Regions from separate parts of the Shewanella sp. QJM3NY_23 genome, predicted to be linked through region 1. Evidence: predicted binding sites of a transcription regulator. Region 1 holds the regulator's gene; each other region holds the start of a gene.
The links. Region 1 encodes sigma-54, which starts transcription at its own class of promoters, with help from an activator protein. Its sites were predicted from a motif close to GTTGGCACGNNNNTNGNNT; they were not measured.
Positions count from the first base shown of each region.

Region 1 (5,252 bases):
ATGATCATGACATCCGATCAAACCATTCGGATCACCGGTAACGATTTTTTGATTACCGGAAAAGGCTTATATGCCGACCTCAATGCACAAAAAGTACGACTGACGAGCCAGGTAGAAGGAACATATGAAACTAAATAATCTTATTCTTGCAGGCCTGTTAACCATGGTTAGCCTGCAGAGTGCGGCGAATGAAACCGACCTGCTGCAAGAGGTTAAGATTTCAGCCGCAAGCCAAGAAGCTGATATTAAAAATAATCAGATTATCTTCAATGGCCCAGTAGAGGTGACTCAAGGCTCCATTAAAATTTTAGCCGATGAATTACGCGCCTTTACCAAAGAAAATAGTAGTGGCAAAATCTTAGTGGCAAAGGGTAAGCCAGCCACTTATACACAGGTGATGGAAAATGGTCGTCCAGCGTCAGCCAGCGCCAATGAGATCCGCTATGAACTGTCGACCCGCACTCTAACCCTAATTGGTAATGCCACCCTCGAACAAGAAGGTAGCCAAGTCACAGGTAATCAAATTCGCTACAACATTGAGCAGCAACAGTTGATAGCCGAAAGTACGGGTAGCGATCGCGTTATCACCATCATTCAACCCGAAAGTTACCAAGACAACAGCAAAAGTCAGCCCCAAGAACAGCCCAAGCAGGAACAGTAATGACAGAGATGACGCTAAAAGCGGTTAACTTAGCCAAAAGCTATAAGAGCCGTGCCGTGGTACAAGATGTCAGCTTAACCGTGCGCACAGGGCAAATTGTCGGCTTGCTAGGCCCTAATGGCGCCGGTAAAACCACGACCTTTTATATGGTGGTTGGTCTGGTGCAAAGTGACAAGGGACGTATTTTTATTGATGATGACGATCTCACCCTAGATCCTATGCATTTGCGCGCTCGCAAAGGGATTGGCTATCTACCGCAAGAAGCCAGTATTTTCCGTAAATTATCGGTACGCAATAATATTATGGCGGTATTACAAACCCGACGCGAACTCAGTAACGATGCGCGCGAAGAGGAGTTGGAGCACCTGCTAGAAGAGTTTCATATCACCCACATCCGCGATAGTCAGGGGATGGCACTGTCCGGTGGTGAACGTCGACGCGTCGAAATCGCCCGAGCGTTAGCCGCCAACCCTAAGTTTATTTTGCTCGACGAACCCTTCGCCGGGGTCGACCCCATTTCGGTTATCGACATCAAAAAGATTATTGAGCAACTGAAAAATCGTGGCCTTGGGGTACTGATCACTGACCACAACGTACGGGAAACATTGGATGTGTGTGAGAAAGCCTATATTGTCAGCCACGGCAACTTGATTGCAGAAGGAACCCCCGCTGAGATCTTAGATAACCAACAAGTTCGAGCGGTGTACTTAGGGGAACAATTCAAGCTATAGTTAACGTTATTAGCGCTCAAGGTAAAGGCGAAACCGCTTTTACCTTATAAGTAGATCATTCGCCTTAGCGGTTTAATACCAGAGGCAGCTTTCTCACTTTAGAATTAGAAACAAGGGAATAGCAGTACGATGAAAGCGTCACTTCAGCTCAAAATGGGTCAGCATTTAACCATGACGCCCCAGTTGCAACAAGCTATTCGCTTGTTACAACTGTCGTCGTTGGAATTGCAGCAAGAGATCCAGCAAGCACTAGAGTCTAACCCTCTACTCGAGTTAGACGAGGAGCAAGAAGGCGCCAATATCGACTCAGAACAAGAGCGTAATGACAACTTCGACACCGATTACAATGAGCAACTGCAAGTCGACTCGAGTGAAGACAATTCGAGCTTAGAAACCTCCGATGCACTCAACCAAGACTCTATGCCCGATGAGCTGCCCGTCGACACTACATGGGATGAGGTCTATACCGCATCACCTAACTCCAGCTCTGGTGCGATGCGCGACGATGACATGCCATTTCAAGGGGAGACCAGCGAAGGCTTGTATGAACACCTCGAATGGCAAAAAAACCTCACTCCCTTTTCTGACAACGACCTCGCTATCGCCACCGCCATCATTGATGCCATAGACGAGCGTGGCTACTTGACGCAAACTTGCGACGATATTCTTGAAGCCATGGGCGATCCTGAAATCGAACTCGACGAAATTGAAGCGGTATTAAAGCGGGTACAACATTTCGATCCTATCGGGATTGGTGCCAGAGACCTCAGCGAATGCCTGATGATCCAACTGGCCCAATACAGCCCCGACACCCCGCATATCGACAACGCCAGACTCTTGATCCGTGATTACTTAGATCTTATCGCCGGGCGAGACTTTCGCCTATTGATGCGTAAGACCAAGCTGAAAGAGGATGAATTACGCGAGGCCATAGCGCTAATTCAAACCCTCAATCCGCGCCCGGGGCTGGCCATTACTGCCAGTCGCGACGAATACGTGATCCCCGATGTCACAGTTAGCAAGAAAAAAGGTCGCTGGGTGGTCGAGCTTAATCCCGATAGTATGCCTAAGATTAATGTAAACCAACATTATGCCTCGATGGCGCGCAGCACCAAAAACCAAGCCGATGGCCAGTTTATTCGTGGTCACCTGCAAGAAGCTAAATGGTTTCTAAAAAGTTTAGAGAGCCGCAACGATACCTTGCTCAAGGTTACCAACTGCATTGTCGATTTCCAGCAAGGATTTTTCGAGTTTGGTGAAGAAGCGATGAAACCTATGGTGCTTAATGATATTGCCGAGGCGGTCGAAATGCATGAATCGACCATCTCGCGGGTCACCACCCAAAAGTATATGCACACTCCAAGAGGGATTTTTGAGCTAAAATACTTTTTCTCCAGCCATGTCGGGACCGACGATGGTGGCGAATGCTCTTCTACTGCGATCCGCGCTTTTATTAAGAAGCTAGTCGCCGCAGAAAATCAGAAGAAACCCTTAAGTGACAGTAAGATGGCGCAACTGTTAGCCGAGCAAGGTATTCAAGTCGCTAGACGCACGATAGCAAAATATCGTGAAGCGATGTTGATACCGCCGTCAAATCAACGTAAAAGCTTATAATCAACAACTGGAAACCGGAGGAATCACTTTATGCAAATAAATCTGACTGGGCACCACATTGAGATCACCCAATCTCTGCGCAACTATGTTGAAGAAAAGTTTACAAAGCTTGAACGGCATTTCGATCAGATCAATAATGTCCACGTGATATTAAATGTCGAAAAATTGATGCAAAAAGTTGAAGCAAAGTTACATCTTAGTGGTGGAGAAGTATTTGCAACATCAGAGCACGCGGATATGTATGCCGCGATAGATTCCCTGATCGATAAATTAGATCGTCAGGTCATTAAACACAAAGAGAAGCTAACAAAACATTAACGATGGAACTTAGTACCATCCTGCGGCCGGAGTGCACAACCTGCGCCACTCCGGGCAGTAAGAAAAAGGTACTGGAACTTATCAGCGACTTGGCCGCTGTCCAGTACCCCACCCTTTCCTCTCAAGAGATTTTTGAAAGCCTTTTGGCGAGAGAGAAAATGGGCAGCACAGGTATAGGCAATGGTATCGCGATCCCTCACGGACGGCTGACGAATATTGAGAAGCCCGTCGCCGTATTGATAAAATGTGCAGAGCCAATTGCATTCGATGCAATTGATAATCAGCCGGTCGATATCCTCTTTGCATTATTGGTTCCCGCAGATCAATGCGAGCAACACCTTAGCACTCTCGCCGCGATGGCAGAGAAATTAAGTGATAAAGCTATCATCAAACAGCTAAGAAAAACCCACGACGAAGCAGAACTGTATCAGGTGATCACCCAATGAAATTGGTAATGGTATCTGGGCGCTCAGGCTCAGGAAAATCGGTAGTCCTTAGGGTACTGGAAGATCTGGGCTATTACTGTGTCGACAATCTGCCACTGCAGATGATGGACTCGCTGCTCAGTCAGCTTAAAGGTAGAAATGAACTTGTTGCGATAAGCGTCGATGTGCGCAACATGCCCAGCGAAGATATCCAGCTTGAAAAACAGCTAGCGAATCTTCCTAAAGATACCGAATTACTGAGTTTCTTTCTAAACTCTTCTGACGATGTGTTACTCAAACGCTACAGTGAAACCCGTAGATTACACCCGCTATCACGCTCAAAAGTTTCCCTTAAAGAGGCGATACAGCTTGAAGGCAAAATGCTCGAGCCTATCTCCAAGATGGTCGATCACTACATAGATACCTCGACGCTTAACATCTATGATTTAAGCGATAAGGTACGCGAGATCTTACTGGGAACAGTAGATAAAGAATTAGTGATTAACTTTGAGTCGTTTGGTTTTAAATATGGCATGCCAAGTGAAGCTGACTTTATGTTTGACGTGCGTTTTCTGCCCAATCCCCACTGGGAAACGGAGTTACGTCCGCTGACAGGTCTCGACCAACCAGTGCAGCAATTTTTAAGCCAACAGCCGCTAGTGAACAAGTTTATTTGGCAGATAGAGAATTTGCTCGAAACTTGGCTGCCGCACCTTGAACGCAATAACCGTAGCTACTTAACTATCGCCATTGGTTGTACTGGAGGCCAGCATAGATCTGTCTATGTTACCGACCAACTTGCTAAATTATTTAATAAAGGTAAACACAAGGTTCAAGCGCGCCACAGAGAGTTAAAGAAACATGAAGCTTGAGCGCCAGCTAACCATCTGCAACAAACTGGGACTGCATGCACGAGCTGCTACCAAATTGGCGGTATTAGCCGCTCAGTTTGATGCCCAAGTCACCTTAATTCAGGGTGATAAGCAAGCCTCTGCCGCCAGTGTGTTGGGGCTATTAATGCTAGAAACCGGCTTTGGTAAAACCATTACCATCACCAGTGAAGGCCAAGATGCTCAAGCGGCACTCGATGCCATTAGCGCACTGATTGACGCAAAATTCGAAGAAGCCGTATAATCGCCCCGCCTCGAGCCTAAACGGCTCATATCATTCTATAATTATCCCGAGTTCAGGTTACTTAACCAATAACCTATGTCGCCGCGCCATTTTTCCAAGGGGAAGTCATGCCGATCGAAGTGTTAGATAATGAAACTACAGATCAACGTTTACAGCAGCTGACGCAAGCCCTGAGCAGCGGTATGTTTGTCCATGTACGCAGTATGCTGCACGACATGGCGGCCTCGGATATCGCCTTTATTTTAGAGTCCTCTCCACCGCGTGCGCGGCAAGTATTATGGCAACTTATCGATCAAGCCCATACGGGTGAGATACTCGATGAACTCAGTGAAGAGCTCAAAGATCAATTTATTAGCCAGATGAGCCCTG
Region 1 is NZ_CM149657.1:475,437-480,688, reverse strand. Features, by position in the region: gene lptC (LPS export ABC transporter periplasmic protein LptC) at 1-138, shown strand, start outside; gene lptA (lipopolysaccharide transport periplasmic protein LptA) at 125-661, shown strand; gene lptB (LPS export ABC transporter ATP-binding protein) at 661-1,392, shown strand; gene AC0VXX_RS02265 (RNA polymerase factor sigma-54) at 1,522-3,006, shown strand; gene hpf (ribosome hibernation promoting factor) at 3,037-3,324, shown strand; gene ptsN (PTS IIA-like nitrogen regulatory protein PtsN) at 3,327-3,770, shown strand; gene rapZ (RNase adapter RapZ) at 3,767-4,621, shown strand; gene AC0VXX_RS02245 (HPr family phosphocarrier protein) at 4,611-4,883, shown strand; gene mgtE (magnesium transporter) at 4,991-5,252, shown strand, end outside.

Region 2 (5,252 bases), 1.9 Mb from region 1:
TAATACCAAAGTACTACCAACATAATGCAGCGCACGACACATAGGATGCTGATGTTGTGATAAATAAAACGGGTAAAAATCGCTAAAACGGTGTAAAGGCTTATTCACTTTCGGCGCTGCGATAAAATAACAGTTCGCCCTCTACACCGTCGATATCCAAGCTTTCTATTGCGGCAAACCCCAGTTTGGAAAACAGATGAGCATGTTTATCTTCGGTTACAAACACACCAATGCCATCAAGCTTTGGTTGTTCATCACACCAACTAATCACCGCCTCGACTAACCACACTCCTAAGCCTTTATTTTGTTCTGTTGGTGTCAACGCAATAAATTGCAAGATACCACAATGAGTACTGGGTAAGTGTTCTAGAATGGAGTCTTCTTTGTTCATTAACGCTTGAGTTGAGCGCCAGCCAGTACTGATTAACATTTTTAGTCGCCAATGCCAATATCGTGCTTCACCCAGAGGCACTTGCTGAGTCACAATACACACTAACCCAACAAGTCTTTGATCATCAAACAGGCCAATTAACGCTTGCTCTTCTTGCCACAATGTATGTAATTCTTCGCGAATTGCCCCGCGCAACTTTTGTTCATATTGCGCTTTGTCGCCTTGATATAAAGCGGCCATAAAAAAAGCATCATCATGGTAAGCGTTATATAAGATGGAAGCGGCGATGCGAAGATCTTCAGCGGTTAAATATACAGCCTTATAGCCATTGAGGGTCTGTATGGGGGCTTTGCTATTCATTTCTGAATGTCCAAATTAGCGGTCAACCTTTCCAATGTAACAAAAGTGTTAATTAGTGCAAAGCATAATCTTTGTCCGCCTAATCTGACTAATATCTGCATCCACTTCGAAATGTAATAAAAATTTTCAGTAGATAATTTACTGGCATACTGATTACGCGCTGCAGGCTACAGTGCATAGGGTACTGACAAACAGGTTCATAATATTTCAGTAACTTAATCATTTTGTTCCATACTCAATGAACTGATTCGATATTAATTAAGGAGCCCAAAATGGATATCACTACACCCAATCTCAATAGTTTATTTGCACAGCTAGGACTACCTAATAGCGATCAGGCGATAGCAGACTTTATTGCGCAACACAAAATGGCAGACAATATCCATATTGCTAACGCCGACTTTTGGAACCCATCTCAACGCCATTTTATTAAAGAATCACTCGAAGAAGATGCGCAGTGGACAGAGGTGATCGATCAGCTAGATGCGCAGTTAAGAGCATAAACTTGCAGGTAAAGAGTAGATAGACTTGGCTCGATATCGTATAACGAGCCAAGTGTCTAATAGTCGTTATGGCCTTTATCATTTCGCCATGTGACGTATAGCGGGATCAAGATGATTAACCCTTTAACTGAGTAGCCATGCTTAGAGGTTAGCATAGGCCGCATCGCCCCAACCAGTAACCTTGTTATCGGCTAAGACTATCGGCGTACATTCATCTTTAGTAGTCGTACCATCTCCTCTGATGCGCTGGGTACGATAATAGAGTATGGCGACCTCTTGGCCTTGTTTAACATAGGCTTCAGTAAAATCAGCCGTGCCCATTAGTGAAATCACTTGCTCTCTATTCATGCCGATGGCCAACTTCGACAAATTTTCCCGATTTTGTGCTTGCGTGGCTTGCCAGCTATGGCCCTTATCCCAGCCGCCCTCTTCGTCGCCAATATTGATCACACAACCTGACATTCCAATGGTTGATGCTGTCAAAATAATCAAACTCAGTAATTTTGTTTTCACTTTAACTCCCTGTTTATCTATTATAATCGACATTAATTACAGCAAAGTGCATGCCAAACAACTATCTATATGAATAATAATGTTTTTTATTTGGTCGGTTCTTTTAATGGATACCATAATTGCTAAAAAGTAAGGAATTTCACTCATTATGACTCCGATCGAACAGGTCGTTGCAGTGGCAAAAGCGATTGTCGACTCCGGCAAGACACCTAGTCTGGCACTGATAAAATCAAAGCTGGGAAACGCATTGCCTATGCCAGTGCTCATTCAAGGCATACAACGTTTTAAGGCGTTATCTAAGGAAGAAGTGGCGGCGCTTGATGCAAGCTATCACCTGCCCGCCGTGGTAGAGCAGTCCGCCAGTGCCGAGACCGCCTTAGCGCAATTGCAGCAACAAGTGCATGCCTTAACACAACAGCAACAGGAGTTAATCAATAGGATCTCCGCCCTAGAAGCCAAACTCACACAGCGAGATAACCATTAATGCACGTCGTGGAATTAAGATTTGAATGCTTCGATAACACCACCATCACCGCAGCAGAACAGGCTATCAATGGGCTTCTCGAAGCTTACCGTGCTAACGGCCAAGTCCTTGGGCGCGAATTTGCCGTGGCATTTAATGACGGGGAATTTCGCGTACGTCTGCTGATGCCAGAAAAAAGCAGCCTAGCAAAACGCTATAATAGCCCATGGGTCGAGCACGCCTTAGCTCAGCTGACCGAAGCAAAACTGTTGCACCCTCGCGAAAAGTATATCGGCCAAGATATCAATTCAGAAGTGACCAGTACAGAGACGCCCAGTTGGCAGCTAATTTACACCAGTTACGTGCATATGTGCTCCCCACTTCGCAACGGTGATACCTTACAACCTATCCCGCTATACCAGATCCCAGCCACCTTTAATGGCGATCATAAACGTATCATTAAATGGCAAACTGAATGGCAAGCCTGTGATGAACTGCAGATGGCTGCGGCCACCAAAGCCGAATTTGCCGCACTTGAAGAGTTAACCTCGAGCGACAGCGACCTGTTTAGACGAGGTTGGGATCTGCGCGGCCGCGTTGAATACCTAACACACATCCCCACCTACTATTACTTATATCGCGTTGGGGGCGAAAGTTTAGCGTCTGAGCAACAACGGCCATGCCCGCGCTGTGGCAATCAAGACTGGTTACTCGATGAGCCCTTATTAGATATGTTCCACTTTCGGTGTGATGACTGCCGTATTGTCTCTAACATCTCATGGGATCACCTTTAACTATTTAAAAAATAGCTTTAGTGAACTCACCTCAACAGGCTCATCAATGGGGCATACATTGATGAGCCAGATTGACTTAGCAGTACTGTTAACGTTAGCCTGCAACATAAACCTTTAGCTTTTACCTCTGAGATTGGCCCACATGGTTTTAATCCGCTGCCATATCCCCGGATGGTCAAGCTCGGGCAGAGACTCTTCAATATGCTTAACCGGCGGGCATACTCTGGGAGATAACGCATCGATAAACTCATTTAAACTCTCGGCTAACCGTTGATGAGGCACCTGCCCAGGGATCTCCAGCCAGACACTGCCGTCATTATTATCGACCACCAACATCTGATCGCCTTCGTTAAGCACACCAATAAACCAGGTGGGACTCTGTTTCAATTTTTGCTTCATCATTAAATGCCCAATCAAGTTTTGCTGTAAATATTCAAAATCTTGATGGTTCCACACCTGTAGCAGTTCGCCTTGCCCCCAGGCAGAATCAAACATTAACGGCGCCGCATAGTAAGCCCCATAAAAGGCATTTATGCTGTGATGCAGGCTCAACTCTAAGGCATGTTCAATATTATTAAAGCCGCCGGGGGATTGCCGCTCAACAGCCAGCCAACGCACAGCAACCTCTGGACGATTCACCACATGGGCTTTATCTTCGCTTAAAATGCACTCAGAATCTTCACCTTCAGGGTAATATCTAGGCGGTTCAGCTAGCTTTTCAATATAACTTTGGTGGTAAACGTCAAAAAAATTATCTAAAGCAGGTAAAGAAGACACTTAGCAGCAGTCCAAAATGTGAGTATAATGTATGGCTATTTTGACATGGAAATCCACTCGATGACACCAGTTCATGACCCATACAGTGATGCTCCCGCCCTTGCAGAATTAACCTTAGGTAAATCGACGGGCTATCAAGCACAGTACGATGCCAGCTTATTACAGGGCGTGCCGCGTAAACTTAATCGTGATGCTATTGATTTAAGCGATCAATTACCATTTCATGGGGCCGATATTTGGACAGGTTATGAACTTTCATGGCTCAATGCCAAAGGTAAACCTATGGTTGCCATTGCCGAGTTCTGCTTAGATGTGAATAGCGCCAACTTAATCGAATCTAAGTCGTTCAAGCTGTACCTCAATAGTTTTAACCAAACTAAATTCAACAGCATTGAACAGGTGCAGCAGACATTAACTGACGATCTTTGCGCATGTGCTCAAGGAGAAATCTCGGTTAAAATTATCGAGCCAAAGCACTTTGGTAGCCAAAGAATCGTTGAGCTTCCCGGTACCTGCATCGATGATTTAGATATCGAAGTCGATGATTATGATTTTAGCAGCGACTACCTTATCGACAGCACCGATGACAAAAGTATTGTCGCAGAAACCTTAACCTCAAACTTGCTCAAGTCCAACTGTTTAATCACCTCACAACCGGACTGGGGCACAGTGATGATTCGCTATCAAGGCCCTAAGATTGATCGTGAAAAACTGCTGCGTTATTTGATTTCGTTTCGTCAGCACAACGAGTTTCATGAACAGTGCGTTGAGCGTATTTTTGTGGATCTCAAAAAGTTATGCCACTGCGCTAAATTAACCGTGTATGCTCGCTATACTCGCCGAGGAGGGCTCGACATTAACCCTTATCGTAGCGACTTTGAAAATCCACCGGAGAGCCATCGCCTCGCGCGCCAATAGTCACTTAGCCGCTTGCTAGCAAAAGCGAGAAGCCAATAACCGTGACGGTTATTACCCAACGACGTGACTACTCAACGATTTGATTTATAAAAAGCCCGTATGACTAACGGGCTTTTTTACTACTCTACTCCACACCAGTATCCAACACTCGCTAGATCCTTGGCGACAGAATTCACGCACAGCCAATGCCGCGTACTAACAAACACACCCATGATAAAGAGCTTAAGAACAGCGTAATAATTGCTGCACGTTCAGATGCCTTGCCAGCAGCATCGGTCTGTCTTTAGCCTCAGATTGAGCATCTGTAGCCTTAGCGCGCTCAAGGCTTAGTGCAAAGCGATACTGCGCATCTAAGTGGCCTAACACCAACTGCCAACTGTCGCTCGACCGTTTCCCCTGCTCATCATGAAACGACAAGGTAATATTGCGCTCAATCTGAGCTTGCATCCCCTCACGTAAAGCACGGCTTGCACACGCTTGATTATCGACTTGCAACTGACTATCTGGCGCTGAGTCCTGTTGGTGAGCAACTA
Region 2 is NZ_CM149657.1:2,638,658-2,643,909, forward strand. Features, by position in the region: gene AC0VXX_RS11780 (Mpo1-like protein) at 1-108, opposite strand, end outside; gene AC0VXX_RS11785 (GNAT family N-acetyltransferase) at 101-751, opposite strand; gene AC0VXX_RS11790 (DUF2789 domain-containing protein) at 1,024-1,254, shown strand; gene AC0VXX_RS11795 (DUF3192 domain-containing protein) at 1,396-1,800, opposite strand; gene AC0VXX_RS11800 (hypothetical protein) at 1,916-2,251, shown strand; gene AC0VXX_RS11805 (Zn-ribbon-containing protein) at 2,251-3,024, shown strand; gene syd (SecY-interacting protein) at 3,139-3,801, opposite strand; gene queF (NADPH-dependent 7-cyano-7-deazaguanine reductase QueF) at 3,862-4,719, shown strand; gene AC0VXX_RS11820 (4'-phosphopantetheinyl transferase family protein) at 4,942-5,252, opposite strand, start outside.
Region 2: the regulator sigma-54 is predicted to act here: its motif matches at 1,807-1,825, upstream of AC0VXX_RS11795 (DUF3192 domain-containing protein).

Region 3 (5,252 bases), 770 kb from region 1:
CTTATTGGTTGAAGATGACGTTTCTCTGCGTGAGGCTTTGGTTGATACCTTACTGTTAGCCCAGTATGAATGTGTCGATGTTGGCTCTGCAGAAGAGGCGATAGTGGCGTTAAAAGAACATCAGTTTGACATGGTGATCAGTGACGTGCAGATGGACGGCATCGGCGGCTTAGGGTTACTCAATTATTTACAGCAGCATTACAGTCAGCTGCCCCTTTTATTGATGACAGCCTTTGCAACCATAGATAATGCGGTGAGCGCTATTAAATTGGGTGCGGTTGATTATTTAGCTAAACCCTTCGCGCCAGAGGTGTTGTTAAACCAGGTGTCACGCTATTTAAAACCTAAATTAATCGAAAATCAGCCAATTGTGGCCGATGACAAAAGCCTAGCATTATTGGCTTTGGCGCAAAAGGTGGCTCATTCAGACGCCTCGGTGATGATCATGGGGCCAAGTGGTTCGGGCAAAGAAGTATTAGCCCGCTATATTCATCAGCACAGTACCCGCACCGAAGGCCCTTTTGTGGCAATTAACTGTGCGGCGATCCCTGAAAATATGCTTGAGGCGACCCTGTTCGGTTATGAAAAGGGCGCATTTACTGGCGCTTATCAGGCCTGTCCAGGGAAATTTGAACAGGCGCAGGGTGGTACCTTGTTGCTTGATGAGATTTCCGAAATGGATTTAGGCCTACAGGCCAAGCTATTACGGGTATTGCAAGAGCGAGAGGTCGAGCGTTTAGGTGGCCGCAAAACCATTAAGTTAGATGTGCGGGTTTTGGCGACATCCAACCGTGATTTAAAAGCCATCGCCGCCAGTGGTGAGTTCCGTGAAGATCTCTATTACCGGATTAACGTGTTTCCGCTGACGTGGCCAGCATTGTATCAACGCCCCGCGGATATTTTACCGCTGGCAAAACATTTAGTGCAGCGTCATGCCAAGTCGGCCGGATTAGCATATGTGCCACAATTAGATGAGTCGGCATCGCGGCGATTATTAACCCATCGCTGGCCGGGTAACGTACGCGAGCTGGATAACGTGATACAGCGAGCCCTGATCTTACAGTCGGGCGATACCATCATGGGAGGCGATATTATTATCGACAACCAAGATATCGGTATCGACAGTGCCCCGCAATTTGGCGAGTCAAAAAGCGCCGAGCTAGATGGCCTAGGCGATGAGCTCAAAGCGCAAGAGCATGTGATCATCCTCGAGACATTGTCCCAGTGTAACGGCAGTCGTAAGTTAGTGGCCGAAAAGCTGGGGATCAGTGCCCGTACACTGCGCTATAAGATGGCTAAGATGCGCGATTTAGGCATTCAACTGCCGGCGTAATTGCCCCTTATAGAAGGCACAACATAGGCTATGCCCATAAGCGCAGCACCAGAAGCTATCTTCTTATGCTGCGTTTTTATTTCTGCTATTTACCGCCCGCGGTTCACAGCTTATTTGCGTGGTCAATTCTAGACTTATGCTTGACTTAATTGTCACCTCTAGGAGGTTATTTAAGCAATTCGCTGGCTTAAAGTGCTATCGGTTGACCATTTTGGCAATAATATTGCATTGCCCTTGCTAACAGAAATTTTTCGTCAATAATACGACGACTAAGAGGTTAGTATGCAGATTGGTGCCAATTCATTATTGCAGGAGATGCAATCGCTTAGCGGTGAAATTAAGCCTAGCGGGATCACTCCTAACATAACTCAGCAAGTCGCTAACACCAGTGGCAGTGACTTTGGTCAACTCCTCTCACAAGCGGTCGGCACAGTGAACTCGTTACAGGGTCACTCATCGTCGATGCAAACACGTCTCGATATGGGCGATACCCGGGTGACTTTATCTGACACGGTTATTGCGCGCGAAAAAGCCAGCGTCGCATTTGAAGCTACAGTGCAGGTGCGTAACAAACTTGTCGAAGCGTACAAAGAGATCATGAGCATGCCGGTATAGTGGGCAGCTTTTCTGATCAGGCATTTCTTAATAAAAAACACAGCAGGTATCTATAGTGAGCACAGATATGGTAGTGGGAACAAACTCTACTGCAGACGACATGTTAGCCGGTGGAGTCCAAGAAGAGCACAAACCCAGTGGTGGTGCTTTTGGCGGCGTCGACATGCTACGTCAAGTGACCATGATCTTAGCGCTGGCGATCTGTTTAGCCTTAGCTGTGTTTGTCATGTTGTGGGCGCAAGAGCCTGAATATCGCCCGCTGGGTAAAATGGACACCGAGGAGATGGTGCAAGTCCTCGATGTGCTAGATAAAAATAAAGTTGACTACCAAATTGATGTCGATGTGTTAAAAGTGCCTGAGGATCAATATCAAGAAGTTAAAATGATGCTCAGCCGCGCCGGTATTGACAACTCGGCTGCGAAAGATGATTACCTGTCTCAGGACAGTGGCTTCGGTGTCAGTCAACGTATGGAGCAAGCGCGTTTAAAACACAGCCAAGAGCAAAACCTCGCCCGTACCATAGAAGAACTCAATAGCGTCAGCCGCGCTAAAGTGATTTTGGCTATCCCTAAAGAAAATGTTTTTGCTAGAAATCGTTCAACCCCCACCGCGACTGTAGTTATCAGCACTCGCCGAGGCGGATTAGGCCAAGAAGAGATTGACTCGATTGTCGATATCGTCGCCTCTGCGGTACACGGCCTTGAGCCCACACGTGTCACGGTTACAGACTCTAATGGCCGCTTACTCAACTCGGGCAGTCAAGACGCTGTATCGGCGCGGGCCAGGCGAGAGCAAGAGCTAGTACAACAAAAAGAGTCAGAATATCGCAACAAGATTGAGTCGATATTGATGCCTATTCTCGGCCCAGAAAACTTTACCGCTCAGGTCGATGTGAATATGGACTTTACTGCCGTAGAGCAGACCGCGAAACGCTTTAATCCTGACTTGCCTGCCATGCGCAGTGAAATGACTGTTGAAAACCAATCGGTGGGCTCGACCACTGGCGGCATTCCTGGCGCCCTGACGAACCAACCGCCGATGGAGTCGAACATTCCTGAAAACGCGCTGGATAACCAACAAGAGCGTACTGCTCCGGGCTCGAGTCATAAAGAAGCCACCCGCAACTATGAACTCGACACCACCATTAGCCATACCCGCCAGCAAATTGGCGTGGTCAGACGCGTCAGTGTATCGGTCGCCATTGACTTTAAAACCGGTCCTGCTGGCGCCGATGGGCAAGTGCAGCGTGTGGCGCGCACAGAGCAAGAGTTGGCCAATATTCGTCGGTTACTCGAAGGCGCCGTGGGCTTTAATACTCAGCGTGGTGACATGATTGAACTGGTTACGGTTCCCTTTATGGATCAGTTGATTGAAGAGGCACCTGCGCTAGAAATGTGGGAGCAACCCTGGTTTTGGCGCGCGGTTAAGCTAGTGATGGGCGGACTTATCATTCTGGCCTTGATCCTCTTTGTCGTGCGGCCTATGTTAAAACGGCTTATCTACCCCGATGCCGATAAGATGCCTGATGATCCTATGCTAGGGGGAGAGCTTGCAGAAATTGAAGATCAGTACGCCGCCGATACCTTGGGCATGTTAAACCGACCCGATGCCGAATACAGTTATGCTGATGATGGTTCAATTTTGATACCGGATCTGCATAAAGACGATGATATGATTAAGGCCATCCGTGCCCTAGTGGCGAACGAACCGGAACTGTCCACCCAAGTAGTCAAAGGTTGGTTACAAGAAAATGAGTAATGATAAAGATATTGCAATCAAAGGTAATGCCGTCGAGTTCAATGTTGATGATCTGAGCGGCATCGAGAAAACGGCGATTTTATTACTCAGTTTGAGTGAAGCAGATGCTGCCTCCATTTTAAAACACTTAGAGCCTAAGCAGGTGCAAAAAGTCGGTATGTCGATGGCAGCCATGAAAGACTTCGGCCAAAGTAAAGTGATTGGGGTGCACAAGCTGTTTTTAGAAGAGGTGCAGAAATACTCTTCTATTGGCTTTAACAGTGAAGAGTTTGTGCGTAAAGCCTTGACTGCCGCCTTAGGTGAAGACAAAGCCGGCAACCTGATTGAACAGATCATTATGGGCGGCGGTGCGCGCGGGCTTGAGTCATTAAAATGGATGGACGCCAGACAGGTAGCCACCATTATTCAAAATGAACATCCACAGATCCAAACCATTGTCTTATCGTATCTTGAGCCAGATCAAGCGGCGGAAATTTTTGCTCAAGCACCTGAAAATACTCGTTTAGATTTGATGATGCGTATTGCTAACCTAGAAGAGGTTCAACCTGCAGCGCTGCAAGAGCTTAATGACATCATGGAGAAACAGTTTGCAGGCCAGGGCGGCGCGCAAGCGGCCAAGATGGGCGGACTCAAAGCGGCGGCCAGCATCATGAACTACCTCGATACCGGGGTTGAAAGTCAGTTGATGGAAACCCTGCGTGAATCTGATGAAGAGTTAGCCCAGCAGATCCAAGACTTGATGTTTGTGTTTGAAAACCTCTCCGATGTTGATGATATTGGTATTCAAACCCTACTGCGTGAAGTGCAGCAAGATGTGTTGATGAAAGCCCTTAAAGGCGCTGACGATCAACTTAAAGATAAAATATTACGCAATATGTCCAAACGTGCAGCTGAAATTCTTAACGATGATTTGGAAGCCATGGGGCCTATTCGCATCAGCGAAGTGGAGATGGCGCAAAAAGAAATTTTGTCTATTGCCCGTCGTTTAAGTGATGCTGGCGAGATCATTCTCGGCGGTGGCGGTGGCGATGAGTTCCTATAATGAGTAACGCCGACGATCGCTCAACGCCTAAAGATAAGGCTGACTTTAGTCACTGGCAATTGCCTGACGTGACAGTGGTCGATACCACGGCTAAAGAAAATCTCTTTGGCCGCACAACTCCGGTAAAAGAGGCGGTAGAAGTCGAACAGCATGTGTTGCCGCCGACGCTTGCCGAAATCGAAACTATCCGCGCGGAAGCCGAAACCGAAGGTTTTGAACAAGGCCAGCAACAAGGCTATCAAGAGGGCTTAGAAAAAGGCCGCCTCAGCGGGTTAGAACAAGGCCATCAAGAAGGCTTCAGCCAAGGCGAAGAGCAAGGTTACCAGCATGGCTTGACTCAGGCGCAGCAACAAGTTCAGCAATTTGAAGCCTTAATGCAGCAATTGGTGGCACCTTTATCGCTACTCGATACCGAAATTGAGCAATCTCTGGTAAACCTCAGCATGACCTTGGCTAAGGCGGTGATAGGCCATGAGCTGCAGGTGCATCCTGAGCATGTCTTG
Region 3 is NZ_CM149657.1:1,241,616-1,246,867, forward strand. Features, by position in the region: gene AC0VXX_RS05660 (sigma-54-dependent transcriptional regulator) at 1-1,333, shown strand, start outside; gene fliE (flagellar hook-basal body complex protein FliE) at 1,616-1,948, shown strand; gene fliF (flagellar basal-body MS-ring/collar protein FliF) at 2,016-3,707, shown strand; gene fliG (flagellar motor switch protein FliG) at 3,700-4,749, shown strand; gene fliH (flagellar assembly protein FliH) at 4,749-5,252, shown strand, end outside.
Region 3: the regulator sigma-54 is predicted to act here: its motif matches at 1,544-1,562, upstream of fliE (flagellar hook-basal body complex protein FliE).

Region 4 (5,252 bases), 740 kb from region 1:
AATTTGAATGATAACCAGGCCCAAACTCGTCAAATTTATGACACTAATTTCTATGAAAAAAATGTCTAAAGGTACGGGCCACAACGAAGTATAGGTGCAATCTGGCCGTTCAAGCTAGTCTAATCATTATGAAAGTAAATACTGTGTACTTTTTCATCGCTTTACTCTTCTCTTCCCCAAGTTTCGGCGCGGATGAGCCTAGCGTACCCTCTTTATCGACGATATCACGATTAGCTATAGCGGCAATTGAAAATAAAATTGAAGCCCCTAGTGACGCCAAAGTCAATATTACGCCGCAAAGTTTAGACACTAGGGTTACCCCACCTGTTTGCAGTTCAGCGCTAAGCGTTGAGGTCGCCAGCGATCGCGCAATAGGCCGTAATAACACAGTTAAAGTCAGTTGCGAAACCCCAGAGCTACAATACCCTTGGCAAATTTACATATCGGTAAGAGTCGACATTCTTTACCCTGTGGTTGTGGCCACACAAACCTTGGGGCCAGGCGATCTAATTGACGCAGAGCAGGTGACGCTCGCCTATGTCGAGCAGAGTAATTTACGTGGCCAACAATTTGATGATCCCGCACAGGTCACAGGTACCCGAGTAAAACGTAGAATTGCCGCCAATCAAACCCTGTTTAGCAGTAACCTTTGCTTTGTATGCAAAGGCGACATGGTGTCTATTTTTGCCCGCACGGCCAATTTTGAGATAAAAACTATCGGTGAGGCCTTACGTGATGGTAACTTAGGCGATAGAATTCAGGTTAGAAACAGTAACTCACAGAAAATGGTAGATGCAAACGTTATTGGGGTCGGCGCGGTTGAGGTTAGAATGTAGTACCACGTGGCCCAATCGATGGGCATTTTTTTATTGATCACTACAAAATTCTACTAAAGCTTTAACAGTGAACGCCGATATACAGTTATGTTGATCTCACTAAAGTAACGTTGGAACCTATTATGGCTATAGACGTAAAGCATGTAAATACAAGCACTAACAATCGAGTCGCAACGCCGACAACCGATAAATCATCGGCAAAAAATGAGGCCGTATCGCCCGAAACCACTACGGCTAAAACCGTAAAAAGTGACTCGGTATCAATAACACCTCAGGCGCAACAACTGCAAAGTGCCCAAGCAAAATTGAACAGCTTGCCTGAAATCGACACTAAAAAAGTCGAACAGATCAAAGCGGCTATTGCTGAAGGTCGCTACAAAATTGATGCCGACAAACTGGCCAGTAATATTGCGCAGTTTGAAAATGAACTAAAGGATCTTAATTAAGCTGTTATGAACTCAATAATCGACATCATCGCCAATCAACATACGTTATTAAACGACTTAAAACGCCTTATCGAAGCAGAGAAAGTGGCGCTTATCGCACAAAGTGCCGATGAGTTGCTAAACCTAGCGACAGATAAAGCTAAGTTGTTAGATGAGATCAAAGCGGTCGATGTACGATTATCAGAGCACCCTGACAGCAATAAACTCAGTAGCGATCCTAAGCTACAAAAATTAGTCGAAATTACCAAACAAGTGTTAGCCCAATGTAAGACGCTTAACGCGCAAAATGCCACTTTAATAGAACACAGCATGGCCAGTATTAATCGCTTCTCCCAAGCCTTACAAGCCAGTCGAAACGCATCCAGCCTTACCTACGATGGTAAAGGTAAAACCTCAACAATTTCGACCTTAGGCAATAATCTTAAGGCCTAAGCGGATTCTTTTTACGCTGATGTTACAGCTGACACTAGTTGTGGGCATAAGGTCCGATAATGAGTGTCTAATTAGTCCTCGACCCTATGCGCAATATCTCTGACTACTGTTTTCTTATCACTATCTCATAGCAACTTTTGCTTGGCTCTTTTTATGCACTACAGCGCTCTATTTGATTAACGACAGCACTCTATAATGCTGAGTTATATCAGCGCCTATCTCACCAGCTTGATGCGTTTCCTATGCTGGAAGCGCTGACAAAAGGCACAAAAAAAGCCTCTTAAATAGAGGCTTTAATAATGCGCAATACATAAAGTTATTCAGTAAAACACAAGCAATGTTAATAAGGATACTTTATTAAAAATAAGTCACTTGCTTCACTTTTTGTGGACGATTTTGCTGTTGGTACAAGGCCCACACTTGAGAAAAATCAAGTTCCAGCTCAGTCACATAATGCTCACCCGCCGGGTAACTCTTAACCACTCTGGCGCCGCGTATCACCCCGGTCACCGAAGCTTGAATATTATCATCAGACAACATCCAATCCCTGACTTGGCTCGACGCAGATAACTGCTGGCCGTATACCTGCTCAGCTAACTCACGATAAGCCGCGATTTTGGATGCTTGCATCGCCATTAATACCCGTTGCGACTGCTCTTTGGCCGGTTGTGTCGCTAAGGGGGCGTAGCCGATAGCGGTTAACTTAGGAAACTGCTCAGGCGCTTCTGTTTCCCACTGAATATATCTATCTTGGGAAGCGCAGCCACTTAGTGTCAGCAGTATTGCCATTAACCAGATTCTCATTGCATCTCTCCTACCATTTGCATGTTACCCTGCCCCTGCATGCTGTGACGGATCAACAAGCCTTGCTTAGACTCCACCCGCTCAGACGCCCTAAGATAACCAGGCAATTCAGCCAAGGTGACACTCGCCGAAGCAACTGATACCACACGATTATTGGTTACATTCACAATGCGACTATTGACCACAAGCTCATCAAGCGACAGATTCATGGTCGACACCAAAACATGCTCAACGGGCAAATCGTCCGCAAGCTTACGCCAATCACGACTCAATATAAAATCACCACTGTCGGTCACGCGCACACTTTGTGCCACATTGAGATCGACCAAATTAAATTGATGATCATGCATAGCAGCAATTAAACCTTGCTGTAATTGTAACCCCAAGGGATTAGTGCCACTTAAACTGTCTAACAACACTGGCGTTGTCACCAATAACGGATGCTTAGGCGTGAGTTGATCGTTTTGCCTGACCAGTTCATTGGCCAATTGTTGGCTTAGGTGTAGCACTGCCGATTGAGCAGGCAAAGTATTGCCGCTTGCCAATGACGGCGCAGCAGACTCATTGCTCGCACATCCCCCCAATAGCAATAAAGATGACAAAAATATCGCTGTACGCATTGCTCTGTCCTGTATAACGCTAAGCAAGGCTTAGCCGGAAAAAATGCACATATAAAATGCCGTTTCAATATAAACGCAAGGCTTGGTCGCCGCCCATTTAAGTTAACCGCTAACTATTTAACCGTTGACGGCGCTGATGCATTAACATCACAACCCGGTCGATACTGACGCAGACGATAACTTTGACTATCGCTATGTCACACGACAAATTCGCGGCGGGTTCGACTGGCATAAATTTAAAATGCAAATTATGAGCCAATAGCTAAGTGCTAACCTAATTGCTTATATGGCATACTAAGTATCTCGGGCATCACCAATCGCTGCGAGCGCGATAAGACAATAATCAACGCCAAGGTCATAGCAATAGCCACAATGGTTTACCCGCGGCCTCTTTATCGGCCTCAACACGTCAAGCTTTAACCCCATTAAGCAAGCAATAGTGCCACAAAGTACATACAGGCATGTATATTGCTTACTATGATGCCATCAGGCTAATATCGCCCAACAACCGCTAATACTGTCATCATTTTGGCAGTTAGTGCCGCAGGTTGTAACGCTTCGCATTGTTATTATTGAAAGAGACTTTTACATGAATCGGCTAACCATATCCTTGCTATTGCTCGGTTTAACCCACCTTAATGTGTCAGCACAGTGGATTGAAGCACATGGCGAGGCCAACGTGCTCAACAACAATGTTAATCAGGCACGCGAAGAAGCCATACAACAAGCCTTAAGTGTTATCACCTTACAATCGGGTGGCCAATTTACCAGCCAGCAACAGACGCAAAACGGTCAACTGGTACAAAGCCAGTTTTCTATGTCGAACCAAGCCAACATTGCGCGAGTCGAACTGCTCAGTGAGCGCATCGAAAACCAACAAATCACAGTGACATTAAGAGCCGATGTTATCGATGGCGCAGAGCAACAGTGCCAAGTGGAACCATTAAAAGCCGCCATTTTAGTGCCACAGGCATCGATTGCCGATCGTGCGCAGCTCAGATACGGCAATATCGGTCAATTTGAACAGGCACTATCAGAACGCTTGGGAAACATCATTCAGCAGCGCAGCAATGCCAGCCTTGCCAACGTTCACGCCAACGAACGCCTCGATGTTGAGCAATCGTTAGTCGATGTTCGAGGCTACCGTTTGCCCAGTTGGCTAAGCGACATCACCGACAGTCAATATATCCTACTGCCAGCAATCGTCGATATCTCCACCGATCCCGTTGAAGGCGGATTACTAGGTCTTTGGAATAACTATCCGCAACGGCAATTTTATCTAAAGCTATCGCTGTATCATGGCATCAGTGGTGAGCAAGTTTGGAGCGAGCTATATCATTCATCTGCCCCATGGGAGTTTGAGCGACAAGCCACAGTGCCGGCAAATAGCGCCCGCTTTTGGCATTCCAGCTATGGCCAAAATATTGATGCCGTATTAGCACAAGCCAGTGCAGATATCGATAAAGTGCTTAACTGCAGGCCACTACTCGGACAAATTGTGTCTAAACAAGACAGACGGGTGATCATCAATCTGGGGCGTAATAACGGTATAAAAGTGGGCGACCGTTTTCAAATTGTATTGCAACAAAACTTACCCGATAGGCTCGACAACATGCGCCCAATTGCCGGGGAAACTCGCGCAACGGTCACCATAGATCAAGTCACGCAGCAAAGTGCAACAGCCTTGCTCGAGCCAAAAAATGGGACGCTAAATATACAAGTAAATGACATTGCGATTAAAATTTAGCGGACAAGCGACCACTAATTAAGCAACTAAATCTAAAGCCTTTTCATCGAGATGAAAAACAGTATAATCAACAGCGTCTCCCTATAGCTCAACAGGATAGAGCAGTCGCCTCCTAAGCGATCGATCGGGGTTCGAGTCCCTGTGGGGAGACCAGATAGACCTTTTACTTATAAAATTCAATCGCTTACGATTTTAACAAAATCTGGTGCCGCCCCTGTGCCGCCATAGAACAGGCCTTTTTTAGCACTTTTTGTTATACATTCTCTTGGTATTAGTTGAATAACGCCTGTTTTACTCAGTTAACCTCAGTTGTAGACTTTTCACTCCATTTCTAATAGTTTTGTCTTATTCAAAAACAGGAAAGAAA
Region 4 is NZ_CM149657.1:1,216,021-1,221,272, reverse strand. Features, by position in the region: gene flgA (flagellar basal body P-ring formation chaperone FlgA) at 129-836, shown strand; gene flgM (flagellar biosynthesis anti-sigma factor FlgM) at 959-1,282, shown strand; gene AC0VXX_RS05540 (flagella synthesis protein FlgN) at 1,289-1,714, shown strand; gene AC0VXX_RS05535 (LPP20 family lipoprotein) at 2,072-2,518, opposite strand; gene AC0VXX_RS05530 (FlgO family outer membrane protein) at 2,515-3,138, opposite strand; gene AC0VXX_RS05525 (flagellar assembly protein T N-terminal domain-containing protein) at 3,728-4,885, shown strand; tRNA gene AC0VXX_RS05520 (tRNA-Arg) at 4,963-5,038, shown strand.
Region 4: the regulator sigma-54 is predicted to act here: its motif matches at 3,380-3,398, upstream of AC0VXX_RS05530 (FlgO family outer membrane protein).